Regions from separate parts of the Pseudorhodoferax sp. LjRoot39 genome, predicted to be linked through region 3. Evidence: predicted binding sites of a transcription regulator. Region 3 holds the regulator's gene; each other region holds the start of a gene.

Region 1 (3,270 bases), 4.8 Mb from region 3:
CAGCTCGCGCTCGCCGGCCAGCAGTTCGCCGCGCGGTCCCAGCACCTGGAAGAAGACCTGATCGGACTCGTCGGCGCGCAGCAACTCGTGCGCCGGTGGCGGCAGGCTGAACTGCAGCCGCCCGCTCTTGGGCAGCGCCACCTGCTGGGCCAGCGCGCGCACGTTGTGCTCGAGCGCGCGGTCGAACGGGTTGCCGGCGATGCCCTGGGCCACCAGCCAAGTCAGCACCAGGCTGACCGGCCACAGCAGCAGCAGCGGCGTCAGCATCCAGTCCAGGATTTCGCCGAACAGCGAACGCTGCTCGCGCTGGAAGATCTTCACGCGTTGATTTTTTCGAGGCAGTAGCCGAGCCCGCGGACCGTGGCGATGCGGATCGGGCCCTTCTCGATCTTCTTGCGCAGGCGGTGGATGTAGACCTCGATCGCGTTGGTCGAGACCTCCTCGCCCCACTCGCACAGGCGCTCGACCAGCTGGTCCTTGCTGACCAGGCGGCCAGCGCGCTGCAGCAGCACCTCCAGCAGGCCCAGTTCGCGCGCGGAGAGTTCAACCATGCGGCCGTCGATGGTGGCCACGCGGCCGGCCTGGTCGTACTCCAGCGGGCCGTGGCGGATCGAACTGCTGGTGGCGCCGCTGCCGCGCCGCGTGAGCGCGCGCACGCGGGCCTCGAGCTCCTGCAGCGAGAAGGGCTTGGCCATGTAGTCGTCGGCGCCGTAGTCCAGGCCCTTGACGCGCTCTTCGACGCTGTCCGCGGCCGTCAGGATCAGCACCGGCAAGGCCGAGCCGCGGCCGCGCAGCGCGCGCAGCACCTCCAGGCCGTGCATGCGCGGCAGGCCCAGGTCCAGGATCAGCAGGTCGAACTGGCTGCTGGTGCGCAGCGCGGCATCGGCCTCTGTGCCGCTGGCCACGTGGTCCACGGCCGCGCCGGAGCTGCGCAATGCGCGCAGCAGGCCGTCGGCCAGGACCTGGTCATCCTCGGCGATCAGAATGCGCATGCGGTTCTCCGGTTGGCAGGTGAAGCAGAAATTCTAGGAGCCCACATAGGCCTCCAGCCCCAGGCTCACGACGGTGGCCACCTCGGCCCCGACCGCCTCGCGGAACTCGGCCTCGGCCTGGGCCAGCGCACCGCGGAAAGCCTGCTGCCAGGCCAGGCCATCGGGCGTGAAGCGCACGACACGGGCCCGCGCATCGTGTGGATCCGCCACCCGCGTGACCAGGCCCCAGGCCTCGCATTGCGCGATCAGGTCGCCCATGGCCTGCTTGCTCATGCCGGCACGCTCGGCCAGCACGCCGGGCCGCGTGCCGGCCACGTCCAGGTGCCGTGTGATGTGCACGTGGGCGGCGCTGACCTGGGCCCGCGCCGCAAGGTTGGACAGGGCCAGCGGCACCTGCACGTCGTGGGCCATGAGCGCCAGCACGCGCGCATCGAAACGGCGCAGCGCCTCACCCATCAAACGGCCCAGATGGGTGGTGCGCCAGGCCTCGTCCGGGTCGGTGGCCTGCATCCGCAGATCGTAAGGCAAACTGACCAAAAAACATGATTCTTCAAATCAACAGCTGCACTACACTACTGGTCAAGCATCCAGACAGTATGTAGTCACAGTTCAGATGCAGTTCGCAAGTCATTGATCTCAAGGAGATTTTTCATGGACGCCCCAGTGAAACCCAATCCCGCCCAAGCAGAACGCACCAAGGCCTTGCAGGCCGCCCTGGCCCAGATCGAAAAGCAATTCGGCAAGGGCACCATCATGCGCCTGGGCGAAGGCGAGGTGATCGAGGACATCCAGGTGGTCTCCACCGGCTCGCTGGGCCTGGACATCGCGCTGGGCGTGGGCGGCCTGCCGCGCGGCCGCGTGGTCGAGATCTACGGCCCGGAATCCTCGGGCAAGACCACGCTGACGCTGCAGGTCATTGCCGAGATGCAGAAGCAGGCCGGCACCTGCGCCTTCGTCGATGCCGAGCATGCGCTGGACATCCAGTACGCGCAGAAGCTGGGCGTGAACCTGCAGGAGCTGCTGATCAGCCAGCCCGACACCGGTGAGCAGGCCCTGGAAATCGTCGACAGCCTGGTGCGCTCGGGCGCCGTGGACCTGATCGTGGTCGACTCGGTCGCCGCGCTGACGCCCAAGGCCGAACTCGAAGGCGAAATGGGCGACTCCCTGCCCGGCCTGCAGGCCCGCCTGATGAGCCAGGCGCTGCGCAAGCTCACGGCCACGATCAAGAAGACCAATTGCATGGTCATCTTCATCAACCAGATCCGCATGAAGATCGGCGTGATGTTCGGCAGCCCCGAAACCACCACGGGCGGCAACGCGCTGAAGTTCTACGCCTCGGTGCGCATCGACATCCGCCGCACCGGCACCATCAAGAAGGGCGACGAGGCCATCGGCAACGAGACCAAGGTCAAGGTGGTCAAGAACAAGGTAGCGCCACCGTTCAAGACGGCCGAGTTCGACATCCTGTTCGGCGAGGGCATCTCGCGCGAAGGCGAGATCATCGACATGGGCGTGGAGGCGCGCATCGTCGACAAGTCCGGCGCCTGGTACGCCTACAACGGCGAGAAGATCGGCCAGGGCCGCGACAACGCCCGCGAGTTCCTGCGCGAGAACGCCGACCTGGCGCGCGAGATCGAGAACAAGGTGCGCGAGAACCTGGGCATCGCGTTGCTGCCGCCCGCCGCCGCGCCCGCCAAGGGCGAGTGACCGGCGCCCGGCCTGCGCTCTCGCTGAAAGGCAGGGCGCTGCGCATGCTCTCCCAGCGCGAACATTCGCGCCCCGAGCTCGAGCGCAAGCTGGCGCGCCACACCGAAGACGCCGAGGAACTGGCGCGCGCGCTGGACGAGCTGCAGGCCAAGGGCTTCATCAGCGAGGCGCGGGTGGTCGAGTCCGTGCTGCACCAGCGCGCAGCCCAGTACGGCGCACTGCGGCTACGCCAGGAACTGCAACGCAGGGGGGTGGCGTCGGCCGCCATCACCGAGGCCGTGGCCGGCCTGGCCGACAGCGAGTTCGAACGTGCACTGGCGCTGTGGCAGCGCCGCTTCGCGCCGGCAGCCGACGCGCGCGAACACGCCAGGCAAAGCCGCTTCCTGCTGGCGCGTGGTTTCTCGGGCGCGGTGGTGACGCGCGTGCTGCGGCACCGGCCCGACAATGCGGACTGAATGCCCGCTTCTCCTGCACGCGCCCTCTCGGCGCTGACCTTCGCCTTCGGCCTGAGCCAGTTCTTCCGCAGCTGCCTGGCCGTGATCGCACCCGAGCTGCAACGCGACCTCGGCCT
Region 2 (3,270 bases), on a different contig from region 3:
AAACGGCCCACCGCGCTTCGACGCGCGAGCGGAAGCGGTAGCCCTTGTAGGTGGTCGGGATGGCTTGCATGGGCAATTCGTAGATCTCGGTCCGTGAAGCATAGGCGGCTCGCAGAGCGAGACGCCGGCATCCCAGCCAGGAGGCCCGAGGTCTGCGGCGTCGGGGGCCATCCCCCGATGTTCGAAACCATCAACCCGCCTGCAGGCTCTGCAGGAAATCCGCGGCGCGCTGGGCATGGGCAGCGGCCGTGAAGATAGCGCGGCGGTCCTGCTTGAGCACCTGCAGCCAGTGCGCCAGGTAGGCGGCATGGTCTTCACGCACCTCGAGCGCGATGCCCAAATCGGCACAGAGAAACGCGGCACCCATTTCGGCCACCAGCTCCTCGAACGCGTAGGCCTCATCCCCGAAGCGTTTGCCAAAGGTGCGGGCTTCCCGCGATTCGTGGCCAGTCCAGTGGATCAGCTCATGCGCTTTGGTGGCGGCGTAGCTTTCGGGGTCACGGAACGCGCCGGGCTCGGGCAGCTGGATGAGATCGGCCGCCGGCGAGAAGAACGCGTGTCCACCCCCATGGCGAACAACGGCACCGGTCTTCGCAAAGAAGATCTCGGCGGCGTCGATCAACGGCATGGCAGGCAGAGCAGGGGAGGGGGTCAGCTGGTAACGCGCAGGCAGGCCATCAATCTGGTCTGCGTTGAATACCGTGTAGCCCTTCATGAAGGCAATGGCGCGTTCTGCTTCCTCGCCTTGGGCGTTGGTTTCGGTCTTGGTGTAGCGGTCGGCATAGACCACGGAGGAGCCGGATTCGCCCTTGCGCACCTGGCCACCGAACTCCTGGGCCTGTTTGTAGGTCATCCAGGTCGGCGAACGAAACCCTTTGTCGATCGCATCGCTCCACAGCAGCACGACATTGATGCCGCGATACGGCGTGCCGTTGTGCCGCAGGGGACGGCCCATCGGGTCGGGGTTGCCGCTGACGGTCCACGGGCGCATCCAGGTGCGCACACCGCGTTCCAGATCGGCCACGATCTTGTCGGTCACGCGGGCATACACATCGGTCTTGGGAGCCTGGGTCTTGCTGCTTGCTTTCACGGTTTTCTCCTTAGGGCTAGGGGTGCAAATGGCTGCACCCCGTGCCCCTCGGCGAGAGCGGGGCTAGCAACGGGCAAGGGCAGGGCGCCGGAGGGGGATCACCCGGCCTGCACGACTGCAAGGAGGAAGGTTGGGGAGACCGGCGAACTGGCGCGACAGCGCTTTACCCTCGACCGGCGCGAGGGGAGACCCCTTAGCCATTGAAGAGCGCTGCAGGCGAAGCCGGAAGACGCAGAGACAGCGGGGAGGGCGCGCAAGCGTCTTCTCCGCCATGCTGTGTTCGCGCAAAGGATCGTGACCGTATGGCTGAGACCGCCAGGGCTCAGGGCGCGAAGCGCGTAGAGCTTGGTCTTTGGGCGGAACGCCGAAAGATGCGCCCAGTTTTCTGCCTCATAGCTCGATTACAAACCTACATGTTTGCATGCATGCATCAATACATGCATTTATACGCCGCCGTTAGCGCATGTATAAAATCACAGTACCCATTCCCGAAATCGTATTGCTTCGGGTGCGCGTTCCTGCTTATGTCCTTCCATGACCAGCTATCAAGGCGACAAGACCACGGGCTTTCAGAGCCCGGCGCAGGACTATGTCCAGCCGGTCATCGACCTGGCTGAGCGTTTGAATCTGCGCCGGCCGGGCATCTACCCGGTGCGCGTCGTGGGCCAGGCCCTGGCCGAGCGCGGCATCCGCCACGGCGATGTGCTGGTGGCCAATGCCGCAGCCGATCCGACGGCAGGGAAGGTGTGTGTGGCCTTCATCAATTCCGATGTCATCCTGGCAACCCTGAGCTTCAAGGAAGACACGTGGTGGCTGCGGCCGACGCGCAGCGAACCCGTTGCGGTCGCCGAGGACATCGAGATCTGGGCCATCGTCGAGGCGCTGGTGCGGTTTCAGGTGTGAAATGCTGGCCCTGATCGACGGCAACAGCTTCTACTGCTCCTGCGAACGCGCCTTCGATCCGTCCTTGCGGCACCGTCCGGTGGTGGTGCTCTCCAACAACGATGGATGCGCGATTGCCCGCACGCAGGAAGCCAAAGATCTCGGCCTCAAGATGGGCGAGCCCTGGCACCTGGCACGCCACAAGCCGGAGTTCCGCGACGTGGTGTGGAAGTCCTCGAACTACGCGTTGTATGGCGACATGAGCCGGCGCATGTTCGAGGTGCTGCACGACTTCGTGCCCAGCGTCGAGCCCTATTCCATCGATGAGATGTTCCTCGACCTGGTCGGCCTGCAAGGCGACCTGGCTGAACTCAGCGCCCGCATCCGCGCGACGGTGCGGCGCGTGGCCAAGATTCCGACTTGCGTGGGGATCGGTCCAACAAAGACCATCGCCAAGATGGCCAACCGCGTGGCCAAGGCGGATCGCGATGGTCCGGGAATCTGCGACCTGTCGACGGCGGCCGCGCGCGCAGAGGCCTACAAAACGCTGCCCACGTCGCTGGTGTGGGGCCTGGGGCCGGCAGCACAGGCGAAGCTCAAAGGCGCCGGTATCAACACGGTGGCCGAGCTGGTGGCGTTCCCTGCAGACGAGATGCGCAAACTGCTGACGGTGACCGGCCTGCGCACGCAAAGCGAGCTGCAGGGCATCGCCTGCATGCCGTTCGCGCTGGTGCCGGCCACGAAGAAATCGCTGGCCGTCACGCGCTCGTTCGGCCGAGCGATCATCGAGTGGGACGAGATGCGCGAGGCTGTGGCCAGCTACACCGCGCGCGCGGCAGAAAAACTGCGCAGCCACGGCCTGGTGGCTTCTGCGGTGCAGGTGTTCATGCACACCAACCGCTTCAACGGCGACCCGCCCTATGCCAACCAGGCAACGGTGTCGTTGGAGCCCAGTGCGGACAGCTTCGCGCTGATCGGAACCACGGTGAAAGTCGCGCACAGCATGTGGCGCGATGGGTTTCGCTACGCCAAGGCGGGGGTGGTGTTCATCGATCTATGCCGCGCAGCGGAGATGCCAGCGCAGTTCTTCCCCACCCGCGATCCGGTGCGGTCTGCAGCCTTGATGCACACGCTAGACACCTTGAATCGCCGCTTTGGCCGCGACACCTTGCGACCAGGCGGCACCGGCGCTACGCCTGACTGGTCGATGCGCCGCGCCAACGTATCGCCAGCCTACACCACCGAGTTCAAGGATCTGTTGAACGCTCGTGCATGATTACATGTTTGCATGCAATTTT
Region 3 (3,270 bases):
CACTCGCGGCCCTGGCCGCCTGAGTCAGGCGCCCAGCAGGTCCAGCTGCAGCTGGATCCGCGCCTTGACCGGCGACAGCGCCCCGGCCCCGGGCAGCGCGTCGCCCCCTCCTCCCATCACCCGCCCCTGCTCGCAGCGGCTGGCGCGCAGCACGCGCAAGCCCGCTGCCTGTGCGCGCAGCAGGGCCGCTTCCAATGCATGGTGCACGCTGCCATTGCCGGTTGCAGCGACCACGATGCCGCGCGCGCCGTCGCGCACCAGCGCATCGACACCGGCGCCGCTCGCGCCCGCGTGGCTGAACACGATCTCCACCCGCGGCCAGGCCTGCGGCACTGCCGGCAGCCGTGCCAGCAGTCCGGCCGTGGGCACGGTCTGCGGCCAGTCCCGCAACTGGCGCAAGGCGCCCGCCTCCACATAGCCCAACGGGCCGGCGTCCCCCGAGCCGAAGGCGTCCAGCCGGTAGCCGTGCACCTTGCGCACGTCGAACGCTGCATGCACCACGCCGGCACAGACGGCCACCACGCCGTGCGCACCCGGCTGCGCCGCCACGGCGAGCGCGTCGCGCAGGTTCTGCGGCCCGTCCGGCATGGCCGCGTTGGCAGGCCGCATCGCGCACGCCAGCACCACCGGCTTGGCCGGCGCCAGCACCGCCTGCAGGAAGTAGGCCGTCTCCTCCAGCGTGTCGGTGCCGTGCGTGATCACGATGCCCTGCACATCGTCGCGCGCGAGTGCCTCGGCGCAGCGCTGCGCCAGCCGCAGCCACACCGCGGCATCCATGTCCTTGCTGTCGATCTGCGCCACCTGCTCGACCTGCAGCACACAGCCGGGCGGCGCCTCGAAGCCCGCCAACAGCTGCGCCACGCCGACCTGGGCCGCCTGGTAGCCCAGCGTGTCGCCCGCACGCGGCGCCAGGCCCGCGATGGTTCCGCCCGAGCCCAGGACGAGCAGCGTGCGCGGGGATGCCCCTGGAAATACGTCTGGTGCTTGCATGCTTGTAGAAACTGATTGAAAATACAGGTACTGGAAATTTACACAGACCACTGTGTCGCTCCAGCCCATAGGGTAGCTGTACCACGTCGCACAAGGAACTGCCATGCCAGACGCCTCTTCTGCATTTCCGGCCAAGCTCACGGCACGCCAGCAACAGATCCTGGAACTGATCCAGGCCGCCATCGCGAACACTGGCGCCCCGCCCACGCGTGCAGAGATTGCCGCCGAACTGGGCTTCAAGTCCGCCAACGCCGCAGAAGAACACCTGCAGGCCCTGGCGCGCAAGGGCGTCATCGAACTCGTGAGCGGCACCTCGCGCGGCATCCGCCTGCGCAGTGACATGCTGCGCTCGGTCAACGAACGCCGCAGCAAGCAGTTCACGCTGCCCCTGCAGGAATTGGCGCAACTGGCCCTGCCGCTGATCGGCCGCGTGGCAGCGGGCTCGCCCATCCTCGCGCAGGAGCACGTGGACCAGACCTACTACGTGGAAAGCAGCCTGTTCCAGCACAAGCCCGACTACCTGCTGCGGGTGCGCGGCATGTCCATGCGCGACGCCGGCATCATGGACGGCGACCTGCTCGCCGTGCGCGCCACCAAGGATGCCAAGAACGGCCAGATCGTCGTGGCCCGACTCGGCGACGATGTCACCGTCAAGCGCTACAAGCGCACCGCCGACAGCATCGAACTGCACCCCGAGAACCCCGACTACCCCACCATCTTCGTGGAGCCCGGCGACCCCTTCGAGATTGAAGGCCTGGCCGTGGGGCTGATCCGCAACACCATGCTGATGTAGGCCCCCAAGCCTTTTCGCACAGTGTCAGGTGGCGGGCGTCCGCCGCGCAGCGCGCGGCAACCCTGGTGCTGTGCCTTTCAACCAATCCTGCCCCAATCCGCCCGATGGACGGAAGGAGTTTGAAATGGGAATCGCAATGCTGACCGCCGTGCGCGTGGCCCGGTTGCCGCAGTGGTTTGAGGAGTTCGGTCCGCGGCTGGCGGGCCGCCTGCAGCAGCGGCTGCGCCGCCGGTCGTTGCAGGTGGTGCCCGCCGTGGCCCGCCCCACACCGGCCCTGCGCGTGTTGCGCGTGCTGGAGCCGCACCAACCCCGCACGGCGGCGGGCCGCATGGTCATCTCCGGCCGCATGGCCGATGTGTGCGCAGAACTGGACCGCTTGGCCGCAGTGGAATCCGCGTCCACACGGCACTGACGACGCGGCATGGGAGCAGCGCCCAGCGTGGGCGCCATACCCGCTGGCGCCCTGGCGCCATGGGGGCGCGAGGCACAATGGCCGCATGAACATTGTGATCCTCGATGACTACCAGGACGCGGTGCGCAAGCTCGAATGCGCAGCCAAGCTCGAACCCTATGCGGCCAAGGTCTACACCAACACCGTCAAGGGCCTGGGACAGTTGTCGGTCCGGCTGCGTGACGCGGACATCCTTGTGCTGATCCGCGAACGCACCCACCTGAACCGGGCGCTGATCGAGAAACTTCCCCGCCTCAAGCTGATCGCGCAAACAGGGCGCGTCGGCCCGCACATCGATGTGGCGGCCTGCACCGAACGCGGCGTGGCCGTGGCCGAAGGCGTGGGCTCGCCGGTGGCACCGGCCGAACTGACCTGGGCCTTGATCATGGCGGCCACGCGCCGTCTGCCGCAGTACATCGGCAACCTCAAGCATGGTGCTTGGCAGCAATCCGGCATGAAGACCGCCTCCATGCCGCCCAACTTCGGCCTGGGCACGGTGCTGCGCGAACGCACCATGGGCATCTTCGGCTACGGCCGCATCGGCCAGATCGTCAGCACCTATGCACGCGCCTTCGGCATGCGCGTGCTGGTCTGGGGGCGGGCCGGCTCCTGCGAGCGCGCGCTGGCCGACGGCCACCAGATCGCGGCCAGCCAGGAGGAGCTGTTCGCCAACAGCGACGTGCTGTCGCTGCACCTGCGCCTCAACGAGGAGACACGCGGCATCGTCAAGCTCGACGACCTGGCGCGCATGAAGCCGACCTCGCTGCTGGTCAACACTTCGCGCGCCGAACTCATCGAGCCCGATGCGCTGCTGGCCGGCCTGAACCGCGGCCGCCCCGGCATGGCTGCCGTCGACGTGTTCGAAAGCGAACCCATCCTGCAGGGCCACGCGCTGCTGCGTCTGGAGAACTGCATCTGCACGCCGCACATCGGCTATGTGGAACTGCAGAGCTACGAGATGTACTTCAACGCCGCATTCGACAACGTGCTGAACTACATCCGCGGCACGCCCACCAACATCGTCAACCCGGGCTCA

Evidence for each region. The regulator LexA, encoded in region 3, represses DNA repair genes until DNA is damaged. The targets are predictions, from matches to a motif close to ACTGTATNNNNATACAGT.
Region 1: recA (recombinase RecA) is a predicted target of LexA. The motif match lies at 1,567-1,584, and genes of this name have one in related genera.
Region 2: ACSQ4M_RS37955 (LexA family protein) is a predicted target of LexA. The motif match lies at 1,553-1,570, and genes of this name have one in related genera.

What each region holds. Positions count from the first base shown of each region.
Region 1 is NZ_CAXUQL020000001.1:580,142-583,411, forward strand. Features, by position in the region: gene ACSQ4M_RS02705 (sensor histidine kinase) at 1-321, opposite strand, end outside; gene ACSQ4M_RS02710 (response regulator) at 318-992, opposite strand; gene ACSQ4M_RS02715 (MarR family winged helix-turn-helix transcriptional regulator) at 1,026-1,502, opposite strand; gene recA (recombinase RecA) at 1,644-2,699, shown strand; gene recX (recombination regulator RecX) at 2,696-3,154, shown strand; gene ACSQ4M_RS02730 (MFS transporter) at 3,155-3,270, shown strand, end outside.
Region 2 is NZ_CAXUQL020000003.1:31,382-34,651, forward strand. Features, by position in the region: gene ACSQ4M_RS37945 (hypothetical protein) at 1-70, opposite strand, end outside; gene ACSQ4M_RS37950 (ArdC family protein) at 191-1,090, opposite strand; gene ACSQ4M_RS37955 (LexA family protein) at 1,625-1,993, shown strand; gene ACSQ4M_RS37960 (Y-family DNA polymerase) at 1,995-3,248, shown strand.
Region 3 is NZ_CAXUQL020000001.1:5,358,139-5,361,408, forward strand. Features, by position in the region: gene adk (adenylate kinase) at 1-23, shown strand, start outside; gene ACSQ4M_RS24985 (asparaginase) at 25-990, opposite strand; gene lexA (transcriptional repressor LexA) at 1,094-1,783, shown strand; gene ACSQ4M_RS24995 (hypothetical protein) at 1,908-2,195, shown strand; gene ACSQ4M_RS25000 (D-2-hydroxyacid dehydrogenase family protein) at 2,281-3,270, shown strand, end outside.